Linked DNA regions of Geobacillus stearothermophilus ATCC 12980. The protein of the gene in region 2 binds, or shares a complex with, the protein of the main gene of each other region. Links are inferred from orthologs where the notes say so. Each region holds a gene or a part of one and is shown on either strand. Other genes may lie near its edges.

Region 1 (4,948 bases), 590 kb from region 2 along the record:
ACGGGGCGGACGATCATTCGGCTGTATGAGGCGACAGACGGAGAAGTACTGTTTAACGGCGTTAACGTACACGGCAAAAAATCAAAAAAAGAGCTGAAAGAGTTAAACCGAAAAATGCAAATGATTTTCCAAGATCCGTATGCGTCGTTGAATCCGCGGATGACGGTCGCCGACATTATCGCTGAGGGTATTGACATCCACGGATTGGCGAAAACGAAAGAGGAGCGGATGCAGCGCGTCTATGAGCTGCTTGAGACGGTCGGGTTGAACCGCGAGCATGCGAGCCGCTATCCGCATGAGTTTTCCGGCGGGCAACGCCAGCGGATCGGCATCGCCCGGGCGCTCGCCGTCGAACCGGAATTCATCATCGCCGATGAGCCGATCTCGGCGCTGGACGTTTCCATTCAGGCGCAAGTCGTCAACTTGCTGAAGCGCCTGCAGCGTGAAAAAGGGTTGACGTACTTGTTTATTGCCCATGACTTGTCGATGGTCAAATACATCAGCGACCGGATCGGCGTGATGTATTTCGGGAAAATGGTCGAGCTCGCTGAATCGGAAGAGCTGTACCGCAATCCGATCCACCCATACACGAAGGCGCTCTTGTCGGCCATTCCGCTTCCTGATCCGGAAACGGAGCGGACGCGCAAGCGGATCGTTTACGATCCGGCGCAACATGGCTACAAAGATGGAGAGGAACTTGAATTCCGCGAAATTACGCCTGGCCATTTTGTGCTTTGTTCGGAGGAAGAGTATAAGCGGTATCGGGCGATGTATGCCTAGCCGAATCGAAAAAAGCGCCGCTCTTTCACCGCTGCATGATGCGAACGGTGAAAGAGCGGCGCCCACCTATGCGCCTGTTTTGGTGCGTTATTTTTTTCCCCCGACGACTTTCCATCCTTGTTGGATGCGGCGGGAGGCCTCGACATGCTTTCCACTTTTGTTTCGGCCGAACATCCGCTCTCCGATCGTGTTGCTGATGTTCCCCATCAATGCGGTGAGGACGACGATCAATGCCGAAGCAATGGCAAAGTCGATGAAATAGCCGGCCATCGGTTCTTCCTCCCTTTTCCTTTTCTACTTTGATTGTAGAGGATTTGCCTTCACTTTGGAAGAGGAAAGAAAGAAAATTGCATTTATCATCGAAAAACTATATCTTTCTTGGCCGATGTATTGTATAATATATTATGTTAAAGTCATTTCAATTTGCAAACGATTGGCAAAGCGGCTGATCGCTAGACTGGCGTCCAGGCCGTGTCGCTATGCTGTCAGACGTCAAACCGTCATAGCGGTGCACGTCTGTCGTCTGACGGACGAGGGAAGCAAGGGATTCCTTGTCAAAAGGAGTGATCGAAGTGGTCAAGCTATACACATCACCGAGCTGCACGTCATGCCGGAAGGCGAAGGCGTGGCTCGAGAAGCACAATATTCCTTATGTAGAACGCAATATTTTCTCTGAACCGCTCACGGTTGAAGAGATTAAAGAAATTTTGCGGATGACGGAAACGGGAACGGACGAAATCATTTCGACCCGTTCGAAAGTGTTCCAAAAGTTGAACATTAACTTGGAAGCTTTGCCGCTGCAAGATTTGTACGAGCTGATTCAGAAAAACCCAGGCATTTTGCGCCGGCCGATCATCATTGATGAAAAGCGGCTGCAAGTCGGTTATAACGAAGATGAAATCCGCCGCTTTCTGCCGCGCAAAGTGCGGGCGTATCAGCTTCGTGAAGCGCAGCGGCTGGTGAACGGGTAATAAAAAAACTTCTACATGGTCTGCCATGTAGAAGTTTTTTATCATTTGCTTTATGTGGCGCGCGACCGGCGGTGGGCCGCCAAGCCGAGCAAAACGGCAAGAATGGCCGTTAAGACCGGAAACAACGCCTCCCAGCGCGGGTCGTAAAACGGACGTAGCCGCTCTTCGGCAGTGATCATGTTTCCGGCTGTGTATGCCAAAAGGGCGCCGCCGGCATAAATCAGAAACGAAAACCGTTCCATGGCATAAAGGATGATTTTGCTGCCTAAAATGATGATAGGAACAGAAAAAAGAAAGCCAAAGATGACAAGCCCCATATGGCCTTGGGATGCTCCGGCGATGGCGATGACGTTGTCCATGCCCATAACGACATCGGCGGTGACGATCGTCTGGACGGCTTTCCAAAGCGACGGTTCGGCTTTAATGGCGGCATGTTTTTCGTCTTTTTGCCCCATGAGCTTCAAGGCGATCCAAAACAGGAGGAGGCCGCCAGCTAGCTGCAGAAACGGGATGGTCAACAGCCATACGACCGCTGCGGTCAGCAAAATGCGGACGGCGATCGCCAGCGCCGTGCCGAGGACAATGGCGATGTTCCGCTTTTGTTCCGGCAAGTTGCGGCTCGCTAACGCAATGACAACCGCATTGTCCCCGCCAAGAATGACATCAATGCCGATAATCAGCAAGATAGAAACGATGTATTCATCCACCATAGGCGTCCCTCATTCCGTTCGTGTTCATCATCATTATAGTAGGGCATGGCCGGTTTCATAACCAATTTTTTAAAATGCGTTTTTTTATTTTCCTTCTTTCGCTTTTTATCATAAAATAAAAGTACAAGATCATAAGTTTTGATTTAAATAGTTTCAGGGGCACAATCCCTTCCTTTTTTACTTCTCTGTTTTAGAAGGGAGAGTTGAGAAATGGAAATCGAACGCATCAATGAACATACGGTGAAGTTCTACATTTCCTATGTTGATATAGAGGAGCGCGGCTTTGACCGCGAGGAAATTTGGTACAATCGGGAACGAAGCGAAGAATTATTTTGGGAAATGATGGATGAAGTTCACGGGGAAAGCGATTTTTCGCTCGATGGCCCGCTTTGGATCCAAGTGCAGGCGCTCGAAAAAGGTCTTGAAGTCGTCGTGACGAAAGCGCAGTTGTCCAAAGACGGAAGCAAGCTCGAGCTGCCGCTTCCAGAAGAGAAATGGCGCGAGTTTTCGTTGTCAGCTGGTGAAAAGGTGGAATCGCTGTTCGGCCACCATTTCCACTTTGGTCAAAACGGGGACGCCGAGGAGAGAGAAGAGCAAGATGTCCTTCAATTCATCCTTTCGTTCAAGGATATCGAGGATGTCATTTCCTTGGCCCATCGCGCTGACTTCTCTCGGTTGTCGAATCGCCTGTTCCAATTTGAAGGCCGCTATTACTTGTTCGTGGAGTTTGACGAGCGCTACACCGAGCAGGAAGTGGACAATATGCTCAGCCTTCTGTTGGAATACGGAAGAGATTCCCAGCTGACGATTTATCGACTTGAAGAATACGGGACTGAAATTATGGGCGACAATGCACTTGAAACGATCAAAACGTATTTTCCAGCCTTATAATGTTTCCATTCCGCCGATTTCGCCGCCAGAAATCGGCGTTTTCTACGTTAGCGGAAGAAAAACGGCCATCATGAAGAGCCGGGTGGAGGGGTTTTGTTGCGAAACACATCTAGAGTGGCGATTCTCGTCGTCATTGTCGGCGCGTTGCTGGCATTGACGAACGGGTTTTGGGAAGGGAAGCTGCTTGGTCTTTTCAGCGTATTGATGTCTTGTTCCGTCATCTTTATTGCGCTGGTCATTTCTCTTGAGAATCGAAAGCCGGCGCACACGATCGCTTGGCTGGCGGTGCTGGGGAGCTTTCCGATTGTCGGCTTTTTGTTTTATTTATTGTTCGGACGCAACTATTGGCAACAACGGCGCTATAAAAAGAAAGCCGATTTTGATGAGGCGGTGCTGCTCAAGTTTCAAGAGCCGTCGCCGATTGCCGTCGAACGGCTGCCGATGGCGCCCCATCAGCGTCCGCTTTTGCGCCTTGCTTATCGCATCGGCCAGCATCCGGTTTCGCTTGCTTCGCAGACGGCGGTGTTGACGAACGGAGAGGAGACATTTTCTTCTATTTTTGCTGAACTGGAAAAAGCGGAACACCATATTCATTTAGAATATTATATTGTCCGTCATGATGAAATCGGCCAACAGTTGAAGCGCGTCTTGATGGAAAAAGCGCGTCAAGGTGTGCGCGTCCGTTTTTTGTATGATGCTGTCGGCAGCTGGAAGCTGTCGAACGATTATATCGAAGAGCTGCGCGCTGCCGGGGTTGAGATGATCCCGTTTTCGCCGGTGCGCCTGCCGTTTTTAAGCAACCAAATCAACTTCCGCAACCACCGGAAAATCATCGTCATTGACGGGAGTGTTGGCTTTGTCGGCGGGCTGAATATTGGCGACGAGTATTTAGGAAAAAACGAGTATTTCGGATTTTGGCGCGACACGCATTTGTTGATCCGGGGCGAAGCAGTCCGGACGTTGCAGCTTATTTTTTTGCAAGATTGGTATTATATGACGGGAGAGCGGCTGCTGACGCCGGACTACTTGTCGCCGCCTCGCATTGTAGAAGAAGGGCAAGGCGGCGTCCAGCTCATCGCCGGCGGTCCGGATCAAAAGTGGGAGGTCATTAAGCAGCTGTATTTTGCTATGATCACAGCAGCGAAACGGTCGATTTGGGTGGCTTCGCCGTATTTTGTGCCGGATGAAGACATTTTGACGGCGCTGAAAGTGGCAGCGCTAAGCGGCATTGATGTGCGGTTGCTTGCGCCGAAGCGGCCGGACAAAAAAATCGTTTTTTACGCTTCGCGCTCGTATTTTCCCGAGCTGCTCGAGGCAGGGGTAAAAATTTATGAGTATGAACGCGGGTTTTTGCACAGCAAAGTCATCGTCGTCGATGGCGAGCTCGCCTCGATCGGCACGGCGAACATGGATATGCGCAGTTTCCATTTAAACTTTGAAGTGAACGCCTTTTTGTATTATACCGACAGCATTCATAAACTCGTCCGCGACTTTTTGGAAGATTTTCGCCACGCTTCCATGATCGACTACGAACAGTTTCAACAGCGCCCGTTCCGGGTGCGTATCGCTGAATCGGTCTCCCGGCTGTTGTCGCCT
Region 2 (6,314 bases):
AGCCGACACGAAACCCTAAATAGCCAAGCAAGATCGTCAAAAAAATCGGCAGCACCGTGTTCAACACTTGAATTCGAAACGATTGCAGCGGCATGACGACCAAAAACGCAATAATAAGACCAAAAATCAGCCCGAGGCTGCCAAACAGCACGTCAGCAGCAGGCGCCCTTACCAATGTTTCCTCGACCCAGCGCACCATGTCCACAACATAATCCACAAGCCAAAACGTCAACAAAAAGAAAAGAACAGCGCCCAACACCGCCAACGTATAGGAATTATGGATGAGCGGCATGTCGCTTACATTCAACAGCGCAAGCAAATCAGGCAAAAACATGGCGCCCAGCGTTCCGCCTACGGCGAAAAAAAATAGTTGTACGACACGTTTGACCATCGGCTCATCTTCACCTCCCTATCTAACATTATAAACAGTTTCCAATGTTTGAAACCAACCGAAACCCAATTTTTAACCATTTTTGAACATTCGACATCCGCTTGTAACAATTCGCGCTGGACGCCTGTGCACAGCGGAAGGACGTTGCCCCCCTATATATATTTACGTTGTTCGAAACAAAAAGTTCGGTCATTTCATGCAAAACATGATCGGGGCGGAGCAAGAGGATGCTTTAGCGAGCGCCCCCAGCCGTTTCCTATTTGCCCGTTCCCCCGAAGAAAGCATTCAAATCATCGTATGCTCGAGCGCCTCAGCCACATGGGAAACGCCGATCACCTGAACGCTTGCCGGCGGCTGCCAACCTGCCAAATTGTTTTTCGGTACAATGACACGGGAAAAACCTAGTTTGACAGCCTCTTGCACACGCTGTTCAATGCGGGAGACACGCCGCACTTCCCCGGTCAACCCGACTTCACCGATAATGACGTCGGTCGGATTGGTCGGCCGATCGCGAAAGCTTGAGGCGATGCTGACGGCGATGGCTAGGTCAATGGCCGGCTCATCAAGCTTCACTCCGCCCGCCACCTTCAAATAGGCATCTTGGTTTTGCAACAGCAGCCCGACCCGCTTTTCCAATACGGCCATAAGCAACGACACGCGGTTATGATCGAGGCCGGTCGCCATCCGCCTCGGGTTGCCGAAGCTTGTCGGCGAAACGAGCGCTTGAATTTCCACCAGAACCGGGCGCGTCCCTTCCATGGCCGCCACCACCGTCGAACCCGCCGCCCCGTGCGATCGCTCTTCCAAAAACACTTCGGACGGATTTTCCACTTCCCGCAGCCCGATGTCGCGCATTTCAAAAATACCGATTTCATTCGTCGAACCGAAGCGGTTTTTCACCGCCCGCAAAATGCGGTACGTATGATGCCGCTCCCCCTCAAAATAAAGGACGGTATCGACCATATGCTCGAGAATGCGCGGCCCGGCGATCGCCCCTTCTTTCGTCACATGGCCGACGATAAAAATGGCGACGCCTTTTGTTTTGGCGATTTTCATCAACTCAGCGGTGCACTCGCGCACTTGGGCGACACTGCCCGGCGCTGACGTAATATCCGTCCGGTACACCGTCTGGATTGAATCAATCACGACACAGGAGGGCTGAATCGTTTCAATCGCTGATACAATATATTCCAAATTCGCCTCCGCTAACACATACAGATGATCGGACTCGGCGCGAAGGCGCCCAGCGCGCAGTTTTACCTGTTTGACGGATTCCTCGCCCGATACATACAACACTGTATGCCTAGCCGCCAGTTGCGCTGAGGCCTGCAGCAACAGCGTCGACTTGCCGATGCCGGGGTCGCCGCCGATTAAGACGAGCGACCCTTTGACGATCCCCCCACCGAGCACGCGATTGAACTCTGCACTGTTCGTTTCGATGCGCGGCTCTTGCACCGCGGCAACGGCAGTAATCGGAACCGGTTTAGCGGACCCGGACGGCTCCGAATGGAGAAATGCCCCACGCACAGCGGTTCTGACCGGCTCGATTTCCTCGACGAATGAGTTCCACGTTTGGCATCCCGGGCAGCGGCCGAGCCACTTCGCCGATTCGTATCCGCACTCTTGGCAAACAAATTTCGTCTTCTTTTTCGCCATTGAACTAACCCTTTCTCTCTTGTGTTCCATATGGAAAAAAGGTATGGGCAGCATCGTGCCGCATACCTTTTTTCATCACATCACGGCCTGTTTTGCCAATACGACAAATTCCCCATCTTTCACATCAACGACGACTTTTTGTCCTTTGGCGATCGTGCCTTTTAACAGTTCTTCGGACAAACGGTCTTCAATATGTTTTTGCAAAGCGCGGCGCAACGGGCGAGCCCCGTATTCCGGATCGAAACCTTCAGCAGCGATTTTCTCAATCGCCGCCTCCGTCAATTCAAGGTCAATATCTTGCTCTTTCAGCCGTTTCACCAGCGTATCAGCCATCAGACGGACAATTTGTTTTAGATGGTCTTTTTCAAGCGAATGGAAGACGATAATTTCATCGATCCGGTTCAAAAACTCCGGACGGAACGCTTTTTTCAGCTCATCCATGACCTTGCTTTTCATGTCTTTGTATTGCTGGTTTCCATCCTGGATGTTAAAGCCGACATACTTGTTCCGCTTCAAAGCATCCGCGCCGACGTTCGATGTCATAATGATGATCGTGTTGCGGAAGTCAACCGTCCGCCCTTTCGAGTCAGTCAACCGCCCGTCTTCGAGCACCTGCAGCAAGATGTTAAACACGTCCGGATGCGCTTTTTCCATCTCATCCAACAGAACGACCGAGTATGGCTTGCGACGCACTTTTTCGGTCAGCTGACCGCCTTCTTCGTAGCCGACATACCCCGGCGGCGAACCGATGAGCCGCGATGTCGAGTGTTTTTCCATATACTCGGACATATCGATGCGAATGAGGGCATCTTCATCTCCAAACATTGCCTCGGCCAATGCACGGGCCAATTCCGTTTTCCCGACGCCGGTCGGGCCGAGGAAAATGAACGAACCGATCGGGCGTTTCGGGTCTTTGAGGCCAGCCCGGGCGCGGCGCACCGCTTTGGCCACCGCTTTGACCGCCTCGTCTTGGCCGACGACGCGCGAATGCAAAATTTCTTCCAGTTTCAACAGCCGCTCGGTTTCCGTCTCGGCCAGCTTCGATACCGGAATCCCGGTCCAACTCGAGACGACCGCGGCAATGTCTTCGACCGTCACTTCCAAATTTTCTTGGCCTTGTTTTTCTTTCCACGCACGTTTCGTTTCTTCAAGCTCTTCACGCAGCCGCTGCTCCATATCACGCAGCGACGCCGCTTTTTCAAATTCTTGGCTTTGCACGGCCGCATCTTTCTCTTTTCGCACTTCTTCAAGCTTTTGCTCCAGTTCTTTCAGTTTCGGCGGCGCCGTGAACGAACGGAGACGCACTTTCGAGCAAGCTTCATCAATCAAGTCGATCGCTTTATCCGGCAGGAACCGGTCGGTAATATACCGGTCGGAAAGTTTGACTGCCTGAATGATCGCCTCATCGGAAATCGAGACGCGATGATGCGCTTCATACCGGTCGCGCAGCCCTTTTAAAATTTGAATCGACTCTTCAACTGTCGGCTCATCGACGTGAATCGGCTGGAAGCGGCGCTCGAGCGCAGCATCTTTCTCAATGTATTTGCGGTATTCATCAAGCGTTGTCGCACCGATACATTGCAATTCTCCACGCGCCAAGGCCGGCTTTAAAATGTTCGACGCGTCGATGGCCCCTTCGGCTCCGCCAGCGCCGATTAACGTATGGAGTTCATCGATGAACAAAATGATATTGCCCGCCTGGCGAATTTCGTCCATCACTTTTTTCAGCCGGTCTTCAAATTCGCCGCGGTATTTCGTCCCGGCGACGACCGTCCCCATATCGAGCGTCATGACCCGTTTGTCGCGCAGCGTTTCCGGCACTTCGTTGTTGACGATTTGCTGGGCCAATCCTTCCGCGATCGCTGTTTTTCCAACCCCCGGTTCACCGATGAGCACCGGGTTGTTTTTTGTCCGTCGGCTCAACACTTCAATAACACGCTGAATTTCTTTGCTGCGGCCGATGACCGGATCAAGCCGCCCTTCGCGGGCAATCGCCGTCAAATCGCGGGCAAGGCTGTCAAGCGTCGGCGTGCTTACATGCGAAGCCCCCCCACCGCCGTGGCCCGATACCGATTCATTGCTGCCGAGCAGTTGCAACACTTGTTGGCGCGCCTTGTTCAAGCTCACCCCGAGGTTGTTCAGCACGCGAGCGGCCACGCCTTCCCCCTCGCGGATCAAGCCAAGCAAAATATGCTCCGTGCCGACATACGAATGGCCAAGTTTCCTCGCTTCGTCCATTGACAGCTCGATCACTTTTTTCGCCCGCGGCGTGTAATGGAGCGTATGGGACACTTCATTGCCGCGGCCGATGAGCGATTCGACTTCTTTTTGGATTTTATCCGGGTCAAGTCCAAGCGCCATGAGCGCTTTAGCAGCGATTCCTTCCCCCTCACGGATCAGCCCAAGCAAAATATGTTCGGTTCCGATATTGTTATGGCCGAGGCGGATGGCTTCCTCTTGCGCCAACGCCAGCACTTTTTGCGCCCGTTCCGTAAATCTGCCAAACATCATCGTTCATCACCCTCCATCTTTCTTCGTGTTTCCATCCTTAAGCGTTCCCGAATCAACGCCGCCCGGCGGACATCCCGTTCCTCAGGGCGAAGCACCCCTCCGGCATATTGTTGCAAAAATCCTGGCTGCGTCAAAATCATCAGCTCATTTAAAATGTTGCGCGAGACGTTTTTGATATATCCTAAATCGATCCCTAAACGCACATCCGACAGGCATTGCGCCGCCTCCTTCGAATCGATGACGCGGCAGTTGGCCAATATGCCGTATGAACGGAATACCTTGTCTTCTAATTGTATGCCCAACGTTTTCACTAATGCCTGGCGAGCCGCCCTTTCTTGGGCGATGAGCTGCTCAACGATCGTATGCAAATCAGCGACAATATCTTCTTCTGATTTTCCGAGCGTAATTTGGTTCGAAATTTGGAAAATGTCCCCTAAAGCCTCACTTCCTTCCCCGTACGTGCCGCGGACGACGAGTCCCAACTGGTTGATGGCAGGGATGATGCGGTTGATCTGCTGCGTCAGCACCAGCGCCGGAAGATGCATCATCACCGACGCCCGCAACCCCGTTCCGACGTTCGTCGGACAGCTCGTTAAGTAACCAAGCCGTTCATCGAACGCATAGTTGACATGCCCTTCAATCCAATCATCCAACTCGCTCGCCGCCTCAAGCGCCTCGGCAAGCTGAAGCCCTGGAAACAGACACTGAATGCGGATATGGTCTTCCTCGTTGATCATAATGCTGATTTCCTCATTTTCCGAAAGCAGGCAGGCGCCAAACGGCGAATCTTCAGCCAAATGCGGGCTGATTAAGTGCTTTTCCACCAATACCCGTTTTTCAATCGGTTGAAGCTCCGACATTTTCAACAGTTCAAACCGTCCCGCTTCCCCATACGGACGATGGACGAACGCGCGCTCAAACAAGGCAACGATTTGTTTCGCCTCTTCGCTGCTAAACAGCGTTGGGAAACGAAAATCAACAATATTGCGCGCCAGCCGGATGCGGCTGCTCAACACGATGTCCGAATTCGGCCCCTCCTGGCTCATCCAAGCGCTGACCGCTGTGTTGAAAAACTTTCCAAATGACATACCGCTACATCTCCCCCTCTCCACGTCGGCGAAGTTCGTCCTCTAACGAACGAATCTGGTCGCGCACCTCGGCCGCCCGCTCAAATTCCTCGCGGGCAACTAATTCCTGAAGCTTTTGTTTCAACGTGGCCAGCTGCTTCCGCAAATGGAGGACGCCGCCTTTTCGCTTCGGAATTTTCCCTGAATGAGCAGTATTTCCGCTATGAAGCCGTTTTAAAATCGGCGGAAGGTAACGGGCAAACGTCCGATAGCAGTCGGCGCAACCGAACCGCCCAATTTGCGTAAACTGGTGGTATGTCATTTGGCACGTCTCGCATTGAAGCAAATCCGGATTCGGGAACGCATTGGCCGTCACTTCTTTCATCGGAGCTTGAAAGTTGAGAAGCCCCGCTAACAAATTGTTGAGCGGAAAGTCGTCATGGCCATAGAGCATAAACGTATGACCATGTTCTTTGGCGCATTGCTCGCAAAGGTGAAATTCCGTTTTTTCCCCGTTGACTATTTTCGTAAAATGCATCGTCGCCGGGCGTTGCTTGCATTCTTGGCAAATCAATGCCTTCCCCTCCCCTACTTATACTTTAGCGACGTCAGCATCGCCTTTAACATGCGCGCCCGCAGTTCATCCCGCTCGGGCAAATCGATATATAAAACGGAGCGATCCATCACGC

What was found.
Region 1: the proteins of clpC (region 2) and mecA are in contact, whole or in part, in a solved structure (PDB 3PXG), measured with the Bacillus subtilis proteins. The link is inferred for Geobacillus stearothermophilus ATCC 12980 from one-to-one orthologs.

Annotation. Positions count from the first base shown.
Region 1 is NZ_CP128494.1:685,694-690,641, forward strand. Bases 1,629-4,511 are described here. They hold mecA (adaptor protein MecA), read left to right. Parts: upstream 1,629-2,671; coding sequence 2,672-3,352; downstream 3,353-4,511. Other genes in these bases: spxA (transcriptional regulator SpxA), read left to right, coding at 1,629-1,751; QSJ10_RS03710 (TerC family protein), read right to left, coding at 1,802-2,461; cls (cardiolipin synthase), read left to right, coding at 3,449-4,511. In the rest of the region: QSJ10_RS03695 (ABC transporter ATP-binding protein), read left to right, coding at 1-780; QSJ10_RS03700 (hypothetical protein), read right to left, coding at 868-1,050; more of spxA, read left to right, coding at 1,353-1,628; more of cls, read left to right, coding at 4,512-4,948. UniProt on the Bacillus subtilis protein: Enables the recognition and targeting of unfolded and aggregated proteins to the ClpC protease or to other proteins involved in proteolysis. Acts negatively in the development of competence by binding ComK and recruiting it to the ClpCP protease.
Region 2 is NZ_CP128494.1:95,413-101,726, reverse strand. Bases 1,841-4,958 are described here. They hold clpC (ATP-dependent protease ATP-binding subunit ClpC), read right to left. Parts: upstream 4,559-4,958; coding sequence 2,123-4,558; downstream 1,841-2,122. Other genes in these bases: mcsB (protein-arginine kinase McsB), read right to left, coding at 4,555-4,958; radA (DNA repair protein RadA), read right to left, coding at 1,841-2,047. Also shown: QSJ10_RS00530 (PIN/TRAM domain-containing protein), read right to left, coding at 1-391; more of radA, read right to left, coding at 677-1,840; more of mcsB, read right to left, coding at 4,959-5,646; protein-arginine kinase activator protein McsA, read right to left, coding at 5,651-6,199; transcriptional regulator CtsR, read right to left, coding at 6,214-6,314. UniProt on the Bacillus subtilis protein: Competence gene repressor; required for cell growth at high temperature. Negative regulator of comK expression. May interact with MecA to negatively regulate comK.